DNA from 4 places in the Paenibacillus medicaginis genome. Region 1 is predicted to be linked to each of the others. Evidence: riboswitches for the same ligand, from Rfam matches in the RefSeq annotation. Region 1 holds a riboswitch; each other region holds the start of a gene.

What was found. Region 1 has a riboswitch for cobalamin ahead of nikB (nickel ABC transporter permease). Riboswitches for the same ligand answer to the same signal wherever they lie in the genome.
Region 2: it holds a riboswitch for cobalamin, as region 1 does, so the genes downstream of both, ACE5LO_RS03075 ((2Fe-2S) ferredoxin domain-containing protein) here and nikB (nickel ABC transporter permease) in region 1, are expected to answer to the same signal.
Region 3: it holds a riboswitch for cobalamin, as region 1 does, so the genes downstream of both, ACE5LO_RS06170 (energy-coupling factor ABC transporter permease) here and nikB (nickel ABC transporter permease) in region 1, are expected to answer to the same signal.
Region 4: it holds a riboswitch for cobalamin, as region 1 does, so the genes downstream of both, ACE5LO_RS06940 (ABC transporter substrate-binding protein) here and nikB (nickel ABC transporter permease) in region 1, are expected to answer to the same signal.

Annotation. Positions count from the first base shown of each region.
Region 1 is NZ_JBHIRY010000015.1:50,109-54,934, forward strand. Features, by position in the region: gene ACE5LO_RS15730 (carbohydrate ABC transporter permease) at 1-242, opposite strand, end outside; gene ACE5LO_RS15735 (ABC transporter permease) at 285-1,148, opposite strand; gene ACE5LO_RS15740 (AraC family transcriptional regulator) at 1,482-2,384, opposite strand; gene brfA (ribosome rescue factor BrfA) at 2,452-2,667, opposite strand; cobalamin riboswitch at 2,869-3,062, shown strand; gene nikB (nickel ABC transporter permease) at 3,240-4,178, shown strand; gene nikC (nickel transporter permease) at 4,179-4,826, shown strand, end outside.
Region 2 is NZ_JBHIRY010000002.1:112,148-116,973, reverse strand. Features, by position in the region: gene ACE5LO_RS03090 (cell wall hydrolase) at 1-538, opposite strand, end outside; gene ACE5LO_RS03085 (pentapeptide repeat-containing protein) at 830-1,435, opposite strand; gene ACE5LO_RS03080 (MeeY/MeeF family manganese export membrane protein) at 1,609-2,385, opposite strand; gene ACE5LO_RS03075 ((2Fe-2S) ferredoxin domain-containing protein) at 2,672-3,031, opposite strand; cobalamin riboswitch at 3,206-3,395, opposite strand; gene ACE5LO_RS03070 (LutC/YkgG family protein) at 3,393-4,145, opposite strand; gene ACE5LO_RS03065 (LutB/LldF family L-lactate oxidation iron-sulfur protein) at 4,138-4,826, opposite strand, start outside.
Region 3 is NZ_JBHIRY010000004.1:136,786-141,611, reverse strand. Features, by position in the region: gene ACE5LO_RS06190 (uroporphyrinogen-III synthase) at 1-428, shown strand, start outside; gene ACE5LO_RS06185 (hypothetical protein) at 406-714, shown strand; gene ACE5LO_RS06180 (hypothetical protein) at 855-1,334, opposite strand; gene ACE5LO_RS06175 (LOG family protein) at 1,725-2,306, shown strand; cobalamin riboswitch at 2,387-2,579, shown strand; gene ACE5LO_RS06170 (energy-coupling factor ABC transporter permease) at 2,845-3,615, shown strand; gene ACE5LO_RS06165 (energy-coupling factor ABC transporter substrate-binding protein) at 3,612-3,908, shown strand; gene cbiQ (cobalt ECF transporter T component CbiQ) at 3,892-4,674, shown strand; gene ACE5LO_RS06155 (energy-coupling factor ABC transporter ATP-binding protein) at 4,697-4,826, shown strand, end outside.
Region 4 is NZ_JBHIRY010000005.1:199-5,024, forward strand. Features, by position in the region: partial or broken gene tnpC (IS66 family transposase) at 1-597, shown strand, start outside; cobalamin riboswitch at 1,058-1,273, shown strand; gene ACE5LO_RS06940 (ABC transporter substrate-binding protein) at 1,436-2,428, shown strand; gene ACE5LO_RS06945 (FecCD family ABC transporter permease) at 2,425-3,471, shown strand; gene ACE5LO_RS06950 (ABC transporter ATP-binding protein) at 3,471-4,259, shown strand; gene cobT (nicotinate-nucleotide--dimethylbenzimidazole phosphoribosyltransferase) at 4,312-4,826, shown strand, end outside.

The sequences.
Region 1 (4,826 bases):
ACTGTCCGCAGCACCGATACGATAAACCCGTCGATCAGCCGCTTATCTTTGAACACGACCGCGTAGTTCTCCAGCGTAAAGGCTCTGGGCCAGAAGGTAACGCCTCCCCGCAGCGTATCGTTCCCGTCATTAAACGAAATGACCGCCGCGTTCCAGAACGGATAAAAGGCAGCGAAGCCGAGCAATGTCAGCAAAACATAGATGATAAACGTCAGCACCTTGTCTCCCAGGGTCAGCTTCATGCATCTCCTCCTTTCTGCCGAATCTCCCGGACCACGTCCGGTTTACCACAGGCTATTGCCGGATTTGCGGGCAGCATAATTGGCGGCTGCCAACAGCCCGACACTGATCAGCGCCTTGAATAATCCGACAGCGGTGGCATACGAATAACGCGAATTCTGTATCCCCACCCGATACACGTAGGTATCGATCACATCCCCTACGTCCCGCAGCACCGGATTTGCGCCGAGCAGCAGGATATCGTCAAAGCCCGCATTCAACAGATTGCCGATGGCGAGTATCATAAACACGATAATAACCGGCATAATGGAGGGAATCGTGATCGAAAAGATTTGCCGCAGACGGCTTGCCCCATCCATCGCTGCGGCTTCATACAGCTGCGGATTAACACCCGCAATGGCCGCCAGATAGACGATGGAGGCGAAGCCAATCTCCTTCCAGACGCCGGTGGTCACCAGGATGGTCCAGAAGTATTCGGGCAACGACAGGAAATTGATGGGTGCTTCGATCAGGTTCAATTTCATCAGCGCAATGTTGAGGCTGCCGTTATCTGTAGACAGCAAGGATACGACAAAGCCGGAGACGATGACCCAGGACAGAAAATGGGGAAGATAGCTGATCGTCTGAATCGTCCTTTTGAATACCCTGTTGCGGATCTCGTTCAGCATCAGCGCGAGAATAATGGGCGCAGGGAAACCGACCAGCAGCTTCAGCAGGCTGATGACAACAGTGTTCCTTATGATCTTCCAAAACTCGGGTGCATGGAAGAACATTTCGAAATGCTTGAAGCCTACCCATGGACTTGCCAGAAAGCCTTTGAACATGTTGTAATCCTGAAAGGCCATCAGCACCCCATACATCGGGACGTAGCTGAACACGATAATGAAAAGCAGCGCAGGCACAACCATCAGCTGAATTTCCCACTGCCGGGCAAATCTGACCAGCCGTCCCGGCTTTCGATAGGCTTCGCTGTCCGGGTTGGCCGCCAATTGCCGCTCCGTACGAACGCCGCTCTGCAGAAACGTCCCCCCCTTTAACAGGAACTCTGCGGCTTCTGTTTGTCAGAACCGCGTCAATCAACCTGTCTTTCCTTCTTATTTTACAAGGCGAAAACAATACATTTCTTCTGTTAAACGTCTGTAAAGTTACGTTATCTTACTGGATTTTTAATTATATTGACCCAATGAGGGAGAATCCTATCTTTCGGTGTCAACTGTGAGTGATATTTTATTAGGAAATGGCTATTTTTGAAGCGTGGGGGTATGATGCTGCCGCATTCTGGCATGCTTCGGGGATTGGCCGATGTGCTTTTTGAACAAATGATTGAAATTGGACAGGCTGCGGAAGCCGCATTCCATGGCAACATCCATGATCTTCATCTGCGTCTGCTCCAGCAGCATCAGCGCATGCTCCAAACGCAGCTGAATCAGGTATTCCAGGGGAGAAGTGCCAACAGCCCGGCGAAAAATATCGCTGAACCTGGACGGACTGAGGTAGACAATGGCAGCAAGCTCCTCCAGGGTCCATGGGTGGGAAAGCTTTTCTTCCATGGCGTGGATGACCTGACGCATTTTTTCAAGCTGAAGCGAGCTGACGTTCGCACTGCTGCACTGTCTGGCGTCTTCCAGACGGAAATAACGGTTCACACAGGAAAGAAAGCGCAGCAAGTGGGCATACACCAGGGAAATATACGATGGACGGGCTTGCTCATGCTCCTGCTGCATCTCCAGCAAAAGCGTACGCAGCTCCCCGATATGCGGCGAAGTGCGGTCAAGCAGGTTGGTGAAATGGCTGCCCATATCCTTGTAAGGGGAAAGAATCTCCGGATCATAACGCAGGCTGCTGACAAACCAGGACATATCAAATTCAATGACCATGATGACAAGGTCCTTCACTTCATACGCGCAGTGCAGATCATTCGAATTAATCAACAGAATGTCTCCCTGCTGGAATTCAAACCTTTTACCGTTAATGATGTAGTATCCGGAGCCGGACTTAATATAATTGATCTCCAGCACATCATGCCAGTGCAGCTTCTGGTATGGGGAGCTGACGCCGATGGTGTCTGCAATGTAAATCGGGTATTTTTTGTCCAGGTTCACTTTCTCTCTGGGAATGATCTCTCCGGTGCGGGCTAATGTCATGACGGCTCACTCCTGTACGGTATGGATTATACATAGGATACCATCTTTCCGCCCTGCTGTAGGAGAGCTACGCCAAATTTTCCCCAAAACGAAAAAAAGCGCCATCGTCTCCGATCCGCTTTTTATGCTTGATTTTATGCAGTTTTTCCAGCTTGGTGGGGGTAGTTCGTACGTGCTGCGACAGAGCGCCGTACTGGTCATTCGTTTTCCGATTGTCCGCAAAGCTGCGCTTTCCCGCTCGCTCTGCTTGGGTTATGGCCTTTTGAGTCTTGGTGCGGGCCATGATCATTCACTCTCCTTAAAAGAAATAGCTTACATATATACTATACGTAGTCATAGATGTTCATGCAACGTAAAAAGTCCAATGGAACAGCACAGTCTTGAAGCTGGCCGACTGCAAAGTAAAAGAAGCAGAAAAGCTTTGCCCATTTCAGGCCCGCCCGTTATACTGAAATGAGGCTGCTTTACACTTGTAAAACATATCAACTGCATACATGGAACTGGGTGCTCCATCTACAAGGATGGCTGCTTAATAGGGAAGTCCGGTGTAATACCGGCGCGGTCCCGCCACTGTAACAGAGGAGTCGCAGCAAGTGCCACTGGGTTTATAACCCGGGAAGGCCGCTGCAAGGATGATGATTCTGGAGCCAGGAGACCTGCCCGTTCGACAACACAGCAATGCCTACGGAAGATAGGAAGGTGTTACAGGAGTCCGATTTTCATTGAAAATCAGTCTATTTGGAGCGACTTTTTTTCCGTTTCTACACGGGAGAAGTCGCTCTTTTTGCTTGTGTATTTTTCAACATGCTGTTACGCAGCAGTATTTACTACCCTCAGGAAAGGACGGCGAATGGCGTGAGCCGATATATTGTCCACAGATTGCTTCAGCTGGCCGCCGTGCTGCTGGGCATTTCGTTCCTGACCTTCCTGCTCACCTACCTGTCGCCAGGTGATCCTGCACGATTGATGCTGATGTCTACAGGAGTTACTCCCTCAGAGGAACTGGTCGCACAGGTGCGGACGGAGCTGGGGCTGGACGAGCCTTTCCTTGTGCGGTATGGCTCATGGGTCCTGCGTGCGCTGACCGGTGATTTTGGCATGTCCTATAAATACGGATATCCGGTGACAGAGGTCCTGCTGTCCAGAATGCCTGCTACGCTGGAACTGGCCGGTGCCGCTCTGCTGCTGGTGGTGCTGATCTCCTTTCCGCTAGGGATGACAGCTGCAATGCAACCGAATCGTGCAAAGGACTATTTTATCCGTGTGTTTTCCTTTGCAGGGCTTTCCATGCCGAGCTTCTGGCTAGGGCTGTTGCTAATGCTGCTCTTCGCAGTCAAGCTGCAGCTGCTGCCGGTCATGGGACGTTCAGGAGTCCGCAGCCTGATCCTCCCAGCCTGTACGCTGGCTGTGCCGTTGATTGCACAGTATAGCAGGCAGATTCGCACGGTGCTGCTGGAGGAAATGTCCCAGGATTATGTGATCGGGGCTAAGGCGCGCGGTGTGCGGGAGGGCACGATCATGCTGCGGTATGTTCTGCCGAATGCACTGCTGCCGCTAATGACTTTGCTCGGGATGTCTGCAGGCACTTTACTTGGCGGCGCAGCGATCATAGAGAGTGTGTTCGGCTGGCCGGGTGTGGGTCAGTTAGCGCTGGAGGCGATCATCGCACGTGACTATCCGCTGATTCAGGGCTATGTCATCTGGATGGCCGTCATCTATGTATCTATTAATTTGGTCGTGGATGTATGGACACATCTCCGGGACCCGCGGCTCAGACTTGGAGAGGACGTATAAATGAGAATGCTGATACAGCAACTGGCACAGTTATGGATACAGCAGCGGCTATTCTCCATCTGGTTAGGACTGGCCGGACTATGGCTGGTGCTGGCCATAGTCGCACCTTTACTGGCTCCCCATGATCCCTTTGCAACAGACTTCACGAAGGTGCTGCATCCTCCGGACAGGCAGTACCCCTTGGGAACGGATCAACTGGGACGCTGTGTGCTGTCACGGGTGCTGTACGGGGCAAGGACCTCCTTGCTCATGACCTTCATTTTGGTTGCGGTTGTGGCTGCGATTGGCGTGACGGTTGGTGCTCTGGCAGGTTATGCGGGCAAATGGGTGAATAGCGTGCTTATGCGGCTCGCGGACACACTGATGGCATTTCCGGGAATTATTTTTGCCATTGCGGTTGCGGGTATGCTTGGTCCCGGTCTGATTCATACCGTAGTGGCACTCTCCGTCGTGTGGTGGGCTAAATATGCCCGTATGGTGCGCAGTCTGGTCATTCAGCAGAAGCAGAAGGAATACATCACTGCCGCTGCGCTCGGCGGGGCACGGCCTGTCCGTATTCTGATGCGCTATATTCTGCCCAATGTGCTGCCACCGCTAATCGTCATGGCGATGATGGATATCGGCGGCATGTTATTGTCCATCTCGGGC
Region 2 (4,826 bases), on a different contig from region 1:
TCGGATCTACCCCGTTCAACGCCTGGCGGGCTGCCGCGTAGGCCGTTTTATTCGGGGTCAGGTAATACTGTCCGTCCTGCACGGCTGTAAACTGCCCCGGCTGCATAATAATTGCGGGAATGGAGCTCGGAAATTCATCCGACTGGACACGGTTCAGAACGACGGCGCCGACAGCCACCTGTCCCTTAAAGGACTCTCCCCGTGCTTCTGCATATATAATCCGTGCGAGTTGCTCCAGTGTCGTATGGCGCGCAGGAGATAATGCGTTCAGCTTGGCTTTCGTAGCCGGGCCTACCACACCATCCGCGGCTAGCCCGTAGTCACGTTGAAAGCGCTTGACCGCCGAGTCAGTAATAGAGCCGAAATAACCTGTGAAGCCAGCCTTGAAATAACCAAGCGTCGCGAGCTGCTCCTGCAGCTGCAGCACATGCTCGCTTTGCATTCCTTTCGAAATAGCTTGTGCGCTTGCGGTCGCAGGGGCGAAGATCAGTCCCAAAGCACAAGCACAGGATAAAATAAGAGCGGATAATTTCTTCATGGGTCGAGACAACCTCCACATTCATTTTCTGGCCGGACACAAACCCGGCTTGGCCAACTCAGGGCGTTTATCCGATAAGTGAAGCTGCCGTATGCACTCGGAACGGCGAAATCGCTTGAAACTAAGATGAAAGCATCGGACAAAGCTAATTTCCGTAGAAGTGTACCATATTTGAAGAAACTGAATAACCCGACTCTGGTCCTAACATAAAAAACCTTGTCATGACAGCATTTTCCGGCGTTTACCGCTCTATGAACATACAATCCTAGGTCTTCGGTTACAAGATACACTTTAATCCACTTTGGCCCCATATGAACGCAAAAAGGCCACTGCCTGATGTATATCCATGTGCGCGCCTTTAACGTCCATGGAGCGGAAATCGACGCCCTCCATAATAGCGCCGCGCAGATCGGCTCCCTGCAGCTTAGCATGCGCCAGCTGGGCCCGGGTAAGATCGGCTTTGCGCAGGTCGGCCTTTTCGAGATTGGCGCCGTACAAATCCGCCTCCTCCAGACGCAATCCGCGCAAATCCTGCTTGGACAACTGCGCCCCCCGCAGATTCGTGTAGGACCAATCCCCCGCCGCGAATGTCACCCCATCCAGACTGGCTTTTACAAAGTCCGAGCCCGTCATTTTACACTGCTCAAATTTGGCGACGAACAGATTCGCTTCCGTAAACCTGCAGTTCACAAAGGCCGATTCCGTATGGATGGACGCATTCAACTGTGCGCCGCTAAAATCACATTCCTCAAAACGGCAGCCTTCTGTGGTGATTTCCTCCAGGGAAGCAGCTCTAAAGCGGCAGCGGATAAAGATACAGCGGATCAGCTCTCCTTCTCTTAGATCCTTGTTGCTGAAATCAACCTCTCTATAGGTTTCATCTATGTACTGGTACATATCATCTCTCCCCGCGCAAGGCGAATTTGTACGGCCCATTGTTATTTACCCGTAACGTAACTCTAATTATTCAGCATTGGGAAAATGGAGTCAAATCACAGAAGGAGAACCGCTTCAGACGGCTCTCCTTCTGTGAGGCTGTGGCTTAATGCCAACATGCACCCTGTTGCATCCTAGGGCACATCAGCCTGTGACTGTTTTTTATTGGATGGCGCAAACCATCCGAGAAGCGCTATCGCAACCAAGACACCATAAAAGACAAGGGTCCAGCCTGTACTATGCGGGAATTGATGATCCAACACCCCAATATCTTCATGGGCCAGGGTAATCACAGCAAGCTTGACACCGACCCATGCCACAATTGCATAGGCCGTGGTCTCCAGTGCCGGCCGTTGAGCGAGCAGCTTTACAAACCATGTAGCCGCGAACTTAATCAGGATGAGCCCGGCGATTCCGCCAAGCAGGACAACGATAAATTGTCCTCCATCCATACCACCGAAATCCCCAAGCGGTGAATCCGGGAGACCCAGTGCCAGAGCCACGGCAGCAAGGATGGAATCAATCGCAAAGGCGAGATCCGCGAGAGCAATTTTTCCTACGGTTGGCCAAAAGCCTTTTCCTGCCGCATCTTTCTTCACGTCCTCGCGAATATTCTCGTTTTTCTTGCCGAAACGCGCTTTGATGATGTGCTTTAACCCGAGGTATAACAGATAAGCAGCCCCGATCGCCTGTATTTGCCATACATTAGCAATAAACGATATCGCAAACAGAGCGACGAAGCGAAAAACAAACGCCATAATGATCCCATAATTAATGGCTTTCTTCTTCTGGTCCTCCGGTAAATGCTTCGCGATAACCGCCAGAACAAGAGCATTATCCGCTGACAGTAAGCCCTCCAATCCAATAAGAATCAGTAATGCCCATGCATACTCCAGCCAAATGGATTCCAACAGTACTTCTCCCTTCTTATAAATAGTATGTTCATTACGGCAAACTTCCTGTTTTAAACCTAAGTTTCGGTTATAACAGAGGATTTTTATCCGGCTTTAGTTGTACCGTCATTCCCTTCCCTATTTACGCTGTCAAGTTATGGCTCGTTTCATTCATTAAACGGCAAAAAATGCAAAAGGGGCATGCCGTAGCAATTAAAAACTTCTGCAACCCAGCCTTTATTTCCAACGAACAATTAGCCCACCTGAAAGCGGTGAGCTAAATGTGTCTGTTTTTTTGTTGTTTCTACTGAAAACGCTCGAACCGGTAAGGCATAAGATTGGCAGGCAGCTCCAGCAGCTTGTCCTGATTCCGCGAGGCAATTGCCCATTCCAGCAAATCGTCATACAGAGCTTCCTCTTCAATACCCCCGAACCACACCGGACCGTCCGGCGTCTGAATCGATACGACATTGGCGATATCACAGGGGCCAAGACAGCCTGTAATCGTCAGCTGGATGCTTTTGAGCAGCTTCTCTTCCTTCCATCTGCTCTTCAGTCTGTCGAGCGGGATTCCTGGCCTCCCCTTTTCTGTCCGCCCGCAGCAGCAGCCGTTGCAGATCATAACCTGGCCGAGCACCCTTCGTTTCGTTGCCACTTGCTCCATCCATATCCTCTCCCATGCACTGTGATCTCGCATAAGCCTCCCCGTCCGGCTTCATGTTGACCCAAAAAACCCTCAGACCGCAAAAGGCTGAGGGCAAGAGTACATAAGAGAACAGACCGCAGACCCGTACGAGTCCCGATCCATATTATGTACACCGTTCCTTAACCGCGAAGGGCTGATGCGAACCTGCAGGCAGGTCTTCTGGCTCCCGGATCGACGCCTGCCTTCCGTCTTCCCCAGCATGCTGAGTGACATGTATGGAAGGAGGCTTCCCGGTTACAGCGGCGCGACCGCTAAGGATTTTCACCCTATTCCCTTTTAATCCCGACCTTACGGCCAGGGCACCTGCGGGATTATTTCATTATAACGGACCCAAGTCCGAAAGACGAGCCCCAACGATCAAAGCATAGACAATCCCCGGTCCATGAACGCCTATAGTTAGGTCATTCTCGATGTCCGATGATCGGCTTGGACCTGAAATAAAGTGAATACCTGCCGGAAGCTGCTCCTGCCCCGCCCGGTCAAATTCCATCAGGATTTCACCCAGCCGTGTCTTCAGCCGCTCCACCGGAATAAGAATCATAAGTACGGTGGGAAGCAGGCTTACGGAGCGGCCCTTATGCGGTGCAGAAAGCACGGTTACCGAACCTGTATAAGCAGCAGCATAATCCGCCATAACAACACCGAAGTCCGCATCAGCCGCTTTGGCTTTCCAGGAATGCGCAGAATCCGAGTTCCAGACAGAAATGTCCGCGCCGGGAATGGCGGACTCCAGCTCAAGCACCGCCAGCTCCGGCTGGTCCTGTCTGAGAATGGCTCTTGCGCCCATTTCGGCTGCCTTGTCAGCGATGAAGGAGGCTGCGTCCTGCATCGTAGCTAGTCTGGCCACATGTCCGCCCACACTGCTGAAATTGGCGGCAAAGCGGTCGATTCGCTCCTGCTCGCTCCAGTCGAACGCCTGCCAGAACTCCGGCGCACCCCGCAGCGGATGAGGCGGCGGTTCAGTCAATCGTGGCCGCTTCAGCCTGGCAGCAATGCCGTTTATAAACTGCTCCTGCTTCGCGCGCGATTCGTCCTCCAGCCGATCCAGCCAAGCCTGATGCTTGCTATTCATGCCGCTCTCCCCTTTCCCGCTGACGCAAAACAGCTTCCATCCGCCTTTGCAGCGCCGGGTCCGGTTGCGGCAGCGCGCTTCGCACCTCGCGGTCCAGTTTCTCCCACCGCTGGCGGAAGCTCCGCTTCGCAAGGGACGGAGCAACCCGGTAGTTGTTCCAGCCTTTTAGAGGGCCTAGTTTCAGAGAAATCCCCCCGTCCCGGATGAAGGTTTTTTGTCCAAGCTGGCCCATCCTCACCGCTGCGCTGAACCGCTTCGAATTGGCGACCACGGCCGCAAAACCCTTCATGCCGATCGTTTCCAGCCTGTTTCCGTGTCCGCTCTCAACCTTGCGCCGCCGCAGATAGACAAGCATATCGTGCAGAGGGATTTTCACGGGACAGGCTTCATAACAGGCGCCACACAGGCTGGATGCGCTGGCGATGTCATTCCATTCGGCCACGTTGCCGTTCAGTGCCGGAGTCAGTACAGCTCCGATAGGTCCGCTGTAGGTTCCGCCGTAAGCATGGCCGCCGATGTGCCTGTATACCGGGCAGGCATTAAGGCAGGCGCCGCAGCGGATGCAGTTTAGCAGCTCCTGGAATTCCGGGTCGCCAAGCTGGTTGGAGCGTCCGTTATCCACAATGATGATATGCATCTCCTCCGGACCATCCGCATCCCCGGCCCGGCGCGGGCCTGTAA
Region 3 (4,826 bases), on a different contig from region 1:
ATCCCGCTCCGCGTCTGGCCGGCTGGCTGGAGGAGCAGGGCGCCCATGTCCGGCAGTTGCTGCCTTACAAGCATGTGCCGCCGGAAACGAAGGATCTGGAAGACCTGGTCAATGATATTGTGCAACGGCGGGTGCATGCCGTGGCGTTCACCAGCGGACCGCAAATTCGTTTCCTGGCCGAATATGCACGCAGCCGCGGCGTCATGGACGATGTGCTGGCCGCCTTCCAGAGCGACATTATTGCCGTTTCCGTCGGGAAAGTGACGGCACAGGCGATGCTGGAGGAAGGCATTGAACGCATTGTCATGCCGGCCGAGGAGCGTATGGGCAGCATGATGGTGGAACTGGGACGCTATTTCGAATCCGGATTTGCGAATGGTTTCCGTCTGACAAGCAGCCAGGATTGTGGCAAAGCGGAAGAGGAGTAAAGGGGTTACCTGTTATGACTTGCCTCACCCCCTGGAGGAAAACGGAAAACTCGGCATTGTGATCAAAGACCAACTGAAAGTGGCGATGATCGACATGGATAAATATCGAATGATGGTGGATGCCTTACAGGAGTACGAACGATTGCTTGATTTGGTTGAGGAACGTGAATTGTACGAACGAATTCCCCATCGTTTGGAAGGTGGTCGCGTTGTTGAATACAAAGAAGGTATGTCACTTCTGGAAATGGCAGGCGTTCATACAAAAGATGAATGCAGCGATTTATGAGCAAGTAGACGAAGATTGAAGAAGGGCTGGAGCATATTCGTATACATCCTGACCGGAAAGGTAATAAGGACTCCTCTGGCATTTAGCCAGGCGGAGTCCTTTTTATGTATATCTAAGATGGACACGCATTAGAAAATGAATTAATATTGTCTTGCGCTTACATTAATATCCATTCTGGAGCCGTCGGTGGTATATACATATACCTTATATGAATTTCTTTTTGTTGTGTAAATAGATACAGTTTTTTGTTTTCCTGCAGCAATGGATGCTTCTATAGTAGACCCGCTTGAATCTGTAACCTCCAAATAAACGGTTGAAGTTCCGCTATTTTTAACGTTAACGTTTGCGTCTTCACCGTTCGCTGGATCCATAGTGAAGGATCTTTCATAAGATGATGATCCAGTGTGGCGCACAGGGTTAATCAATTGTACGTCCATAGGGAAATAAACATCTCCCTGACTTTCGACAATTCGCATGTAACCAGCGTCAGTCTTCACAGTTTCATTTGCTGAAAGTGAATCCACAGCTTGATTTGCTGGAAGTGAACCTTGCGCAAAAGCAGCGGGGCTCAGTGACAGAAGCAATGATGCAGCTAATCCAAAAGTCATAACTTTTTTCATTCCATATACCTCCTAAAATTTAACTACATAGAGAATTATAATCAATCTAGTCCATATGTCTATAGTTACTAAGACCTATAATTTGCGTTGTTATGAGAAATAATGAAGAAAAAAACAAAAATATTTTGTCGAAATGGTCACAAATTGAATAGTTTGCATGGATCAGGGAAAAATATTAAGTTTTAAGTAATTATCCTATAAGTCAAAAAAATATAGTTCCTCTGATCTTCAAAGAGTCAAAGCAGAGTTTGGAAAAGTGTTAAAATAAGGCATCGGGTTACTGCTCTCCTTTTCACAGGCCGCAAGTTCTATTATGATACAACGAGAAAGTTGAAATTAGATAACTAATGGATGCCGTTGCTGAATATGGATAGAGAGAGGTGTTGAATCATGAGGTCGATTTGTGTGTTTGCAGGCTCTAACGATGGAGTGGCTTCGGAGTACAAGGAGCAGGCAGCCCGGCTCGGGGAGCATATCGCCCGCAACGGGCTGCGTCTGATCTATGGGGGTTCAAGCTTTGGACTTATGGGCACGGCTGCCAATGCCGCGCTTGCCAAGGGCGGACAGGTGACCGGCATTATGCCCACGGCATTGTTCCGGCGGGAAATTGTGCATGAGGGGCTGACGGAGTTTATTGAGGTCAGGGACATGCATGAACGTAAGGCCACAATGCACCAAATGGCCGACGGTTTTATTGCGCTTCCGGGCGGAATCGGCACCTTTGAAGAGCTGTTTGAGGTGCTGTGCTGGGCGCAAATCGGCCTGCACAGCAAACCTGTCGGACTTTTAAATGTAAACGGCTACTACAACCCGCTAATGGAATTAATCCGCCACAGCGTGCAGGAGGGATTTGCGGGTCGAACGCATCTGGATTTGATCATCCTTGAGGAGGATGCCGGAGCGCTGGTCGAGAGAATGTGCTCCCCTAACGGGCTGCTGCTTCAGCAGACCGGCGACGCGGAAACCGTTTGATGAGGCTGAATCGAACCTGCATCTCATGTTTTTCGTGCTTGCGCTTTCCGCGAAGGCAGGGTTATGATGGACTCACAATCGAATAAGCGACCAGGCAGGGTGCCTTTGCCAAGGGGCAAAGGGTAACAGGGAATCGGGTGCAAATCCCGAGCGGTCCCGCCACTGTAATGGGGAGGTTTTTTTTCTTTAATATGTCACTCGAATCAGACCCGGGGAAGACGAAGAAGACTGATGATCCAAAGCCAGGAGACCTACCTTGCCTATATGCACCGTAATCCTTCGCGGAAAGGAGTGGTGTACGAATCGGTGGACGAGCCTGCGCGGGGCTCCCGATGTTCCGGAACATTTTTCATCCATGGATGAAGAGGAGGATGTGAAGCTTTCATCTTCTTGTTGACCGGGGATATCGGGCAAGCTATGCGTAAAGGAGCCTTGTTTAAGGTTGCCTGGCTGACGGTGACTGAATTGCGTACATGCAAGCCCCATCCTCTAAGGATGGGGCTTTTTTGAGCCTGTGAATATGAAAGGGGTGGATAAGTTGTTTAAACGGGGTAGAGGCATTGGGTTGGGGCTGTTGATTACCGCATTTACGCTGTATTTTCTGGCGGTGAGCCCGCAAGAGGTCTATGCCATGCATATCATGGAGGGATTTTTGCCCATCGGTTGGGCGTTGTTTTGGTGGATTCTATTTCTTCCTTTCTTCGCTTTTGGTGTCCGCAGTGTAACTCGACTGACGAAAGAAGCCCCTGAGCTGAAGCTGATGCTTGGATTGGCGGGGGCGTTTACATTTGTACTGTCTGCCCTGAAGCTGCCTTCCGTGACGGGCAGCAGCTCTCATCCAACCGGAACGGGACTGGGCGCAGTGCTGCTCGGGCCCCTGCCCATGAGCGTGATTGGCTCCATTGTGCTGTTGTTCCAGGCGGTGCTGCTGGCGCACGGCGGGATTACAACGCTGGGGGCGAATGCGTTCTCCATGGCCGTGGCCGGCCCATTCGCCGGTTATGCAGCGTACAGGCTGCTTATGAACACAACCCGCAAGGAATGGTTGGCCGTTTTCGCCGCTGCGGCTATAGCCGACATGACGACTTACCTGGTTACTTCCGTGCAGCTTTCCCTTGCCTTTCCTTCCGTACACGGCGGAGTATGGGCATCGTTCCTGAAATTTGGCGGCATTTTTGCCGTGACGCAGCTGCCGCTTGCGCTCAGCGAGGGATTGCTGACGGTTATGCTGTGGAAATGGCTTAAAGCATATAGTCCGAACGAATTGTCCGTGCTCAGGCGCGGCATGAAGGAGGCTAAGCCGTCATGAAGACAAGAACGATAACAGGCTTGGTTCTGTTGACCGTCATCCTGCTGGCCGCCCTGCCGCTGCTGCTGGTGAGTGGCGACTTCGGAGGCGCGGACGGTGCCGCCGAGGAGGCGATTACCCAGATCAATCCCCACTATACTCCATGGTTTCAGCCGCTGCTGGAGCCGCCGCCAGAAACGGAAAGCATGCTGTTTGCTCTGCAGGCTGCGTTGGGTGCGGGACTGATCGGTTATATCATCGGTCTGTTCAAAGGGAGAAAGGACGCCAGCCGGACAGATGCTCAGAAGGATTGATTCCCTGTCTTATCAAGGAAAGCTCAGCAGCTGTTCACCGCTTTGGAAAAGCGGCTTTGCAGCGGTGATGTTTGTAATGGCTTATATCGGACATCCTCCTGTGCAGTTGGCCGTATGGATTTGGCTCGTCCTATGGACGGTAGGGTATGGCGGGGTTCCATGGAAGCCGTATGCTTCCTTGATGGCCGCCTCACTGCTCTTCTATATACTGAGTCTGCCTGCGCTGTTAATTGAGGTTGCTCCAGGCCCTGCACAGGGAATGGTGCTGCTGGGTTGGGGAACTCATGTGCTTCTGGTCACGCCCGAAGCGGCAGAGCGGGCGGAAGAGCTTTTGCTGCGGGTAGGGGTGTGCCTGTCCTGCTTTCTGTTTCTGATTCTCACGACTCCATTTACAGGTCTGCTGAAGGTGATGGAAAAGCTGCGGCTTCCGGCCGTGGTCATAGAATTGACGATGATTATGTACAGATTTCTGTTCCTGCTGGGGGATACGGCCGCAAGCATGATGCTGGCGCGCAGGCTCCGCGGGGGCGGCAGGGGTTTCCGGGCTGCTGTTGCGGATACCGCCGCCCTGGCGGGCAGATTGTTTGCGAAGACGATGGAGAGGTACCGCGGAGCTATTGTCGGATACACCGTGCGCGGTTATGAGGGCACGATCCGTATGGGACCGGATGCCTCGTTGCCAATGCCTGTGCGCTACAGAGTGGAAGGGTGGGTCGGTACAGCGCTGCTGGCCGTTGCCGAGCTGTGCATTCGCTTATTGAACTGAATTGAATGACAGGAAGGTGAATATGGTGGAACTGGTGCTGGAATGGCAGGATGTAAGATACATCTATCCTGATGCCAAAGGTGCCGCGCTGGCCGGCATGTCGCTGCGGATTCCACGGGGGATGAAGACAGCGGTGCTTGGGCATAACGGGG
Region 4 (4,826 bases), on a different contig from region 1:
ACGGGGACGGTGGTCCACGATTGCATGCAAGGGTATTTCAAGGATCACTACACGTTTGGTCACGCGCTTTGCAACGTACATCTGCTGAGGGAATGCAAGGGCATTGCCGAGCACGACGGCCATACTTGGGCCAAGCAGATGGGCGATCTGCTGACCGAAAGCTGGCGGCTCGCGAGTGCATCCAGACAAACGGGAATACCACTGAGCGCAGAGGTCATCCTTGAAATTCAAGCCCGATATGACGCCATTCTGGAAGCCGGTCAGCACGAATGGGCGAAAGACCCTGTAAGAGCAAAGACCGGAACACGCGGCAGAAAGATCAAGAGCAAGGCCGGCAATCTGGGTGAACGACTGTTGCTGCATAAAGCGGCCATCTTGTCGTTTCTTTGGCGACCCGAAGTTCCGTTTGACAACAACCAAGCGGAACGGGATTTGCGTATGGTCAAAGTAAAACAGAAAATCTCCGGAGCGTTTCGCACGATAGAAGGGGCAGACATCTTTGCTCGCCTGCGGAGCATCGTCTCCACATTGCTGAAGCAAGAACTTCCCGTTCTTCCTTCTCTTTCCCACGCACTTCGCGGACAACCCATTCTGTAATAGGCCTATGCAATAGACCTAAGTAGTAACGAAAAAACGTACAAACGAGAGCCTGAGCGAGCCCCCTCCCAGGCTTTTGTATGAAAAAACGTACAAACGAGAACCCGAGCGAGCCTCCTCTCAGGTTTTTGTACGAAAAAACGTACAAACGAGAACCCGAGCGAGCCCCCTCCCAGGTTTTTGTACGAAAAAACGTACAAACGAGAACCCGAGCGAGCCTCCTCTCAGGTTTTTGTACGAAAAAACGTACAAACGAGAGCCTGAGCGAGCCCCCTCCCAGGTTTTTGTACGAAAAAACGTACATATGAGAGCCTGAGCGAGCCCCCTCTAAATGTGGTCTGTCTTCTGTGAATGTACGTCGATAGACGTTTTTCTTAATTTGACGGCAGACTTGCTGGTTGTTCGGGTTGTACAGCTGCCTTTTTTCACCTATAATCACTTTGAAAAGTACGGCTTGATTAAAGTTGACAGCAGACCAGGTCAGAGCGGCGGTGAAAGCTTGAAAACCACGCTGTTCTGTTAAAAGGGAAGCCGGTGCAATTCCGGCACGGTCCCGCCACTGTGAAACGGGGATGGGCGGCGATACGCCACTGTCGCAGGTAATACTGCGGCGGGAAGGCGCCGGCCTCTAGCAATTCCCGTCAGTCAGGAGACCTGCCTGGTCCGCTTAGATCGTCGCTCCTTCGCGGAAAGGATGGCGGGTTCGCGGCAATGAATCCGCGCGGCACGGCACTTGCCTGCTGCGGATGTCGGCTGACGCAGAGCCCGGTCCTCTCATGAGGGCCGGGCTTTCTTTTGCACGGCCGGGACTATACAGAAGAAAAGGGGGGTAAGCACTGTGACTAGATCAATAAAGAGTTGGCTGACCGTGCTGCTGGCGCTTATGCTGACTGCAGCACTGGCTGCATGTGGCAATACAGGGGCAGGCAATGAGGCTGCAGGCGGCAGCGGAGCTTCTCCGCAGCAGACGGCGCCGACGGAAGAGGCGGGTGCTACGGTTTATCCGCTGACCGTCAAGGATGCGACCGGACAGGAGTTTACTTTTGAGAAAGCTCCGGAGAAGGTGATTTCCGTATCCCCGGCCGAGACGGAGGCGCTGTTCGCTCTTGGTTTGGACAAGGAGATCGTAGGTGTATCGGATTATGATGATTACCCGGAAGCGGCCACATCCAAGCCGAAGATGGGCGGCATTACAAAGCCGAATGAAGAGGCCATTATCGCTGCCCAGCCTGACATTGTTTTTACAGGCATATCGATGAGCGAAGAGGCCGTCAACAAACTGCGCGAGTTGGGTATTACCATCTTCAAGACCGATCCGAAGACGGTAGAGGACGTTATGAACAACATCACCCTGTATGGCAAAGTAATGGATCGCCAGCAGGAGGCCAAGGCTGTAACCGATAAAATGAAGGCCGATATCGCTGAGGTGCAGGAGGGCGTTAAAAATATCGGCGAGGACCAGAGACTGCGGGTTTATGTTGAATTTTCACCAGGCTGGACGGTCGGCAAGGGAGAATTTATGGACGAATTGATTACCCTGGCAGGCGGAGAGAACATCGCTTCCGACACGGAAGGCTGGAATCAGATCAGCGAGGAAAAGGTCATCGCGGCCAACCCGGATGTCATCCTGTATAGCAAAAGTGTGGTGGATGAGAATGGGCAGAGTCTGGAGCAGATCATCAAAGGACGTGGCGGCTGGAGCCACATCAACGCAATCCGCAACAACCGCGTGTTCGGTCTGGATGATAACCTGCTCAGCCGTCCGGGACCACGTGTGACGGAAGGGCTCAAGGAAGTGGCCAAGGCCATCTATCCGGAAATCTTTAAATGAACCGTAAGCTTGTTGCGTACGGCCTGGCCGGATTCGTTCTGCTGATCCTGACCGTGCTGATCTGCCTGGGCATCGGCGCCGTGCGGCTTCCTGTCCAGCAGATCGCTGGCATTCTGATGCACCACCTGCCGTGGGCCGGGATGTATATTACGCCGTTCTGGGATGCTCCGACCGAGCAAATTATTGTTAACGTGCGCCTGCCGCGCGTTCTGCTCGGCATGCTGACTGGTGCGGCGCTTGCGCTTGCAGGCGCGGCCTTCCAGGGCGTGCTGCGCAACCCGCTGGCCGATCCCTTTACCCTTGGAGTATCGTCGGGCGCGTCGGCCGGAGCGGCATTTTTGATTTACTGGGGACTTCAGTATTCGTTTTTCGGCCTGTGGACCCTGCCAATGGTGGCCTTCACCACAGGAATTCTTACTTTATATTTTGTGATCCTGCTGGCAGGGGAAGACGGAAAAATCCCCACTCAAAGCCTGATCCTGTCCGGTGTGGTCATGCAGTTCTTTCTGGGGGCGGTCGTCTCTTTGCTGACGGTCATGTCCAAGGAGACCGTCAATGAAATCCTGTATTGGACGATGGGCAGCCTCAGCCTGAAGGGCTGGGCATATCCGGGCATTATTCTTCCTTACGTCATGCTCGGGCTGGTGTTCCTGTGCAGTAAAGCCCGTGTATTGAACATGCTGGCGTTGGGAGAAAGGCAGGCAGCGTATATGGGCGTAAATGTGGACAGAACGAAGCTGTGGGTGCTGATTGCGGCGACTTTACTGACGGCGGCATCGGTATCCGTCTGCGGAGTGATCGGCTTTGTGGGGCTCGTTGTGCCGCATATGATCCGTCTGCTGACCGGACCGGACTACCGGCTGATCATTCCGCTGTCCACGCTGGGAGGTGCTATCTTCATGGTATGGGCGGATACGGCCGCACGCACGCTGCTGGCACCGATGGAGATCCCGCTCGGGGTCGTTACAGCATTTGTGGGAGCTCCGTTCTTCGCTTACCTGCTGCAGCGCAACAAGAAGCAGCGGAAAGGAGAGCTATCGTGATGAGCACACAGTTCAGGGCAGCCAGCGTGTCAGGGATGTATAAAACCTTTGGCCGGGTGCAGGCGTTATCCGATATCAACTGGGGCGCTGCCGCCGGAGAGTGGTGGGGGATCGTCGGCCCGAACGGGAGCGGCAAATCGACCCTGATCCGGCTGCTGTCCGGGGTGGACAGGCCTGATGCTGGAATCGTTCACATTCAGGGCCGGGACGCGGCTGCCTACAGACGCAAGGAACTCTCACGTATCGTCGCCGTGCTGCAGCAGGAGGGGGTGCCTCCGGTCGGGTATTCGGTCAGGGATGTCGTGGAAATGGGCAGATACCCTCATCTGGATTGGGCCGGGAAGGATGCAGACGCGGATATCGTTGAACGTGTGCTGGATCAGCTCGGGCTTGCGCCTCTGGCTGAGCGGAAACTGGACGAGCTGAGCGGAGGCCAGCGGCAGCGGGTTGCGCTCGCCAAGGTGATGGCCCAGGACCCGCAGATTCTGCTGCTGGATGAACCTACGACCTATCTCGATCTGCATTATCAGCTCCAGTTCATGGAGCTGCTGGCCGAGTGGCGGGCAAAGGCGGGCATTACCATCATTGCCGTCCTGCATGATCTGAATCTGGCGGCTCAATTTTGTGATTTTTTGCTGGTGCTGAAAAACGGCCGCATTGAGGGAGCGGGAACGGCTGCGGACATGCTCACAGAGGACAATATCTGTCGCTGGTTCGGTGTGAACAGCTATGTCATGCCCCACCCCGACAGCGCGATTCCGCAGCTCATGCTGAAACGAAGGGAATAGGGACCCAGAGACGCCCCTGTTCTTAAATACATGAAGGTTAGGAAGTGGAAGGATGAATGAAGCTCTGAAGCGGCTTGTCCAAAGCATAGCTTTGCCTGATGAGGAAGCCATGCGGCTGGCCGCAGCACATTTGGACCAATTGACCAAACCGCCGGGCAGCCTCGGGAAGCTGGAAAGCCTGGTTATTCGGACAGCCGGCATCATCGGCCAGCCAAAGCCGGATTTGGCCCGGAAGGCCGTGGTAGTTATGGCTGCGGACCACGGGGTGTGTGAGGAAGGTGTCAGCGCCTATCCTGCCGAGGTGACCCCCCAGATGCTGCTGAATATGCTGGCAGGCGGTGCAGCTGTTAATGTGTTCGCCCGCCAGGCGGGGGCTGAAGTGATTTGTGTTGATATGGGCGTAAATGCGGATATTAGCCATCCGGCTCTGCTGAACCGCAAGTTCAGAAAAGGCACGGCCAACATGGCCAAGGGTCCGGCTATGACGCGTGAGGAGGCGGAGCAGGCGATTCTGGTGGGAGCGGCTGTGGCTGAAGAGGCCTGCGAGCGGGGGATACAGCTTTTCGT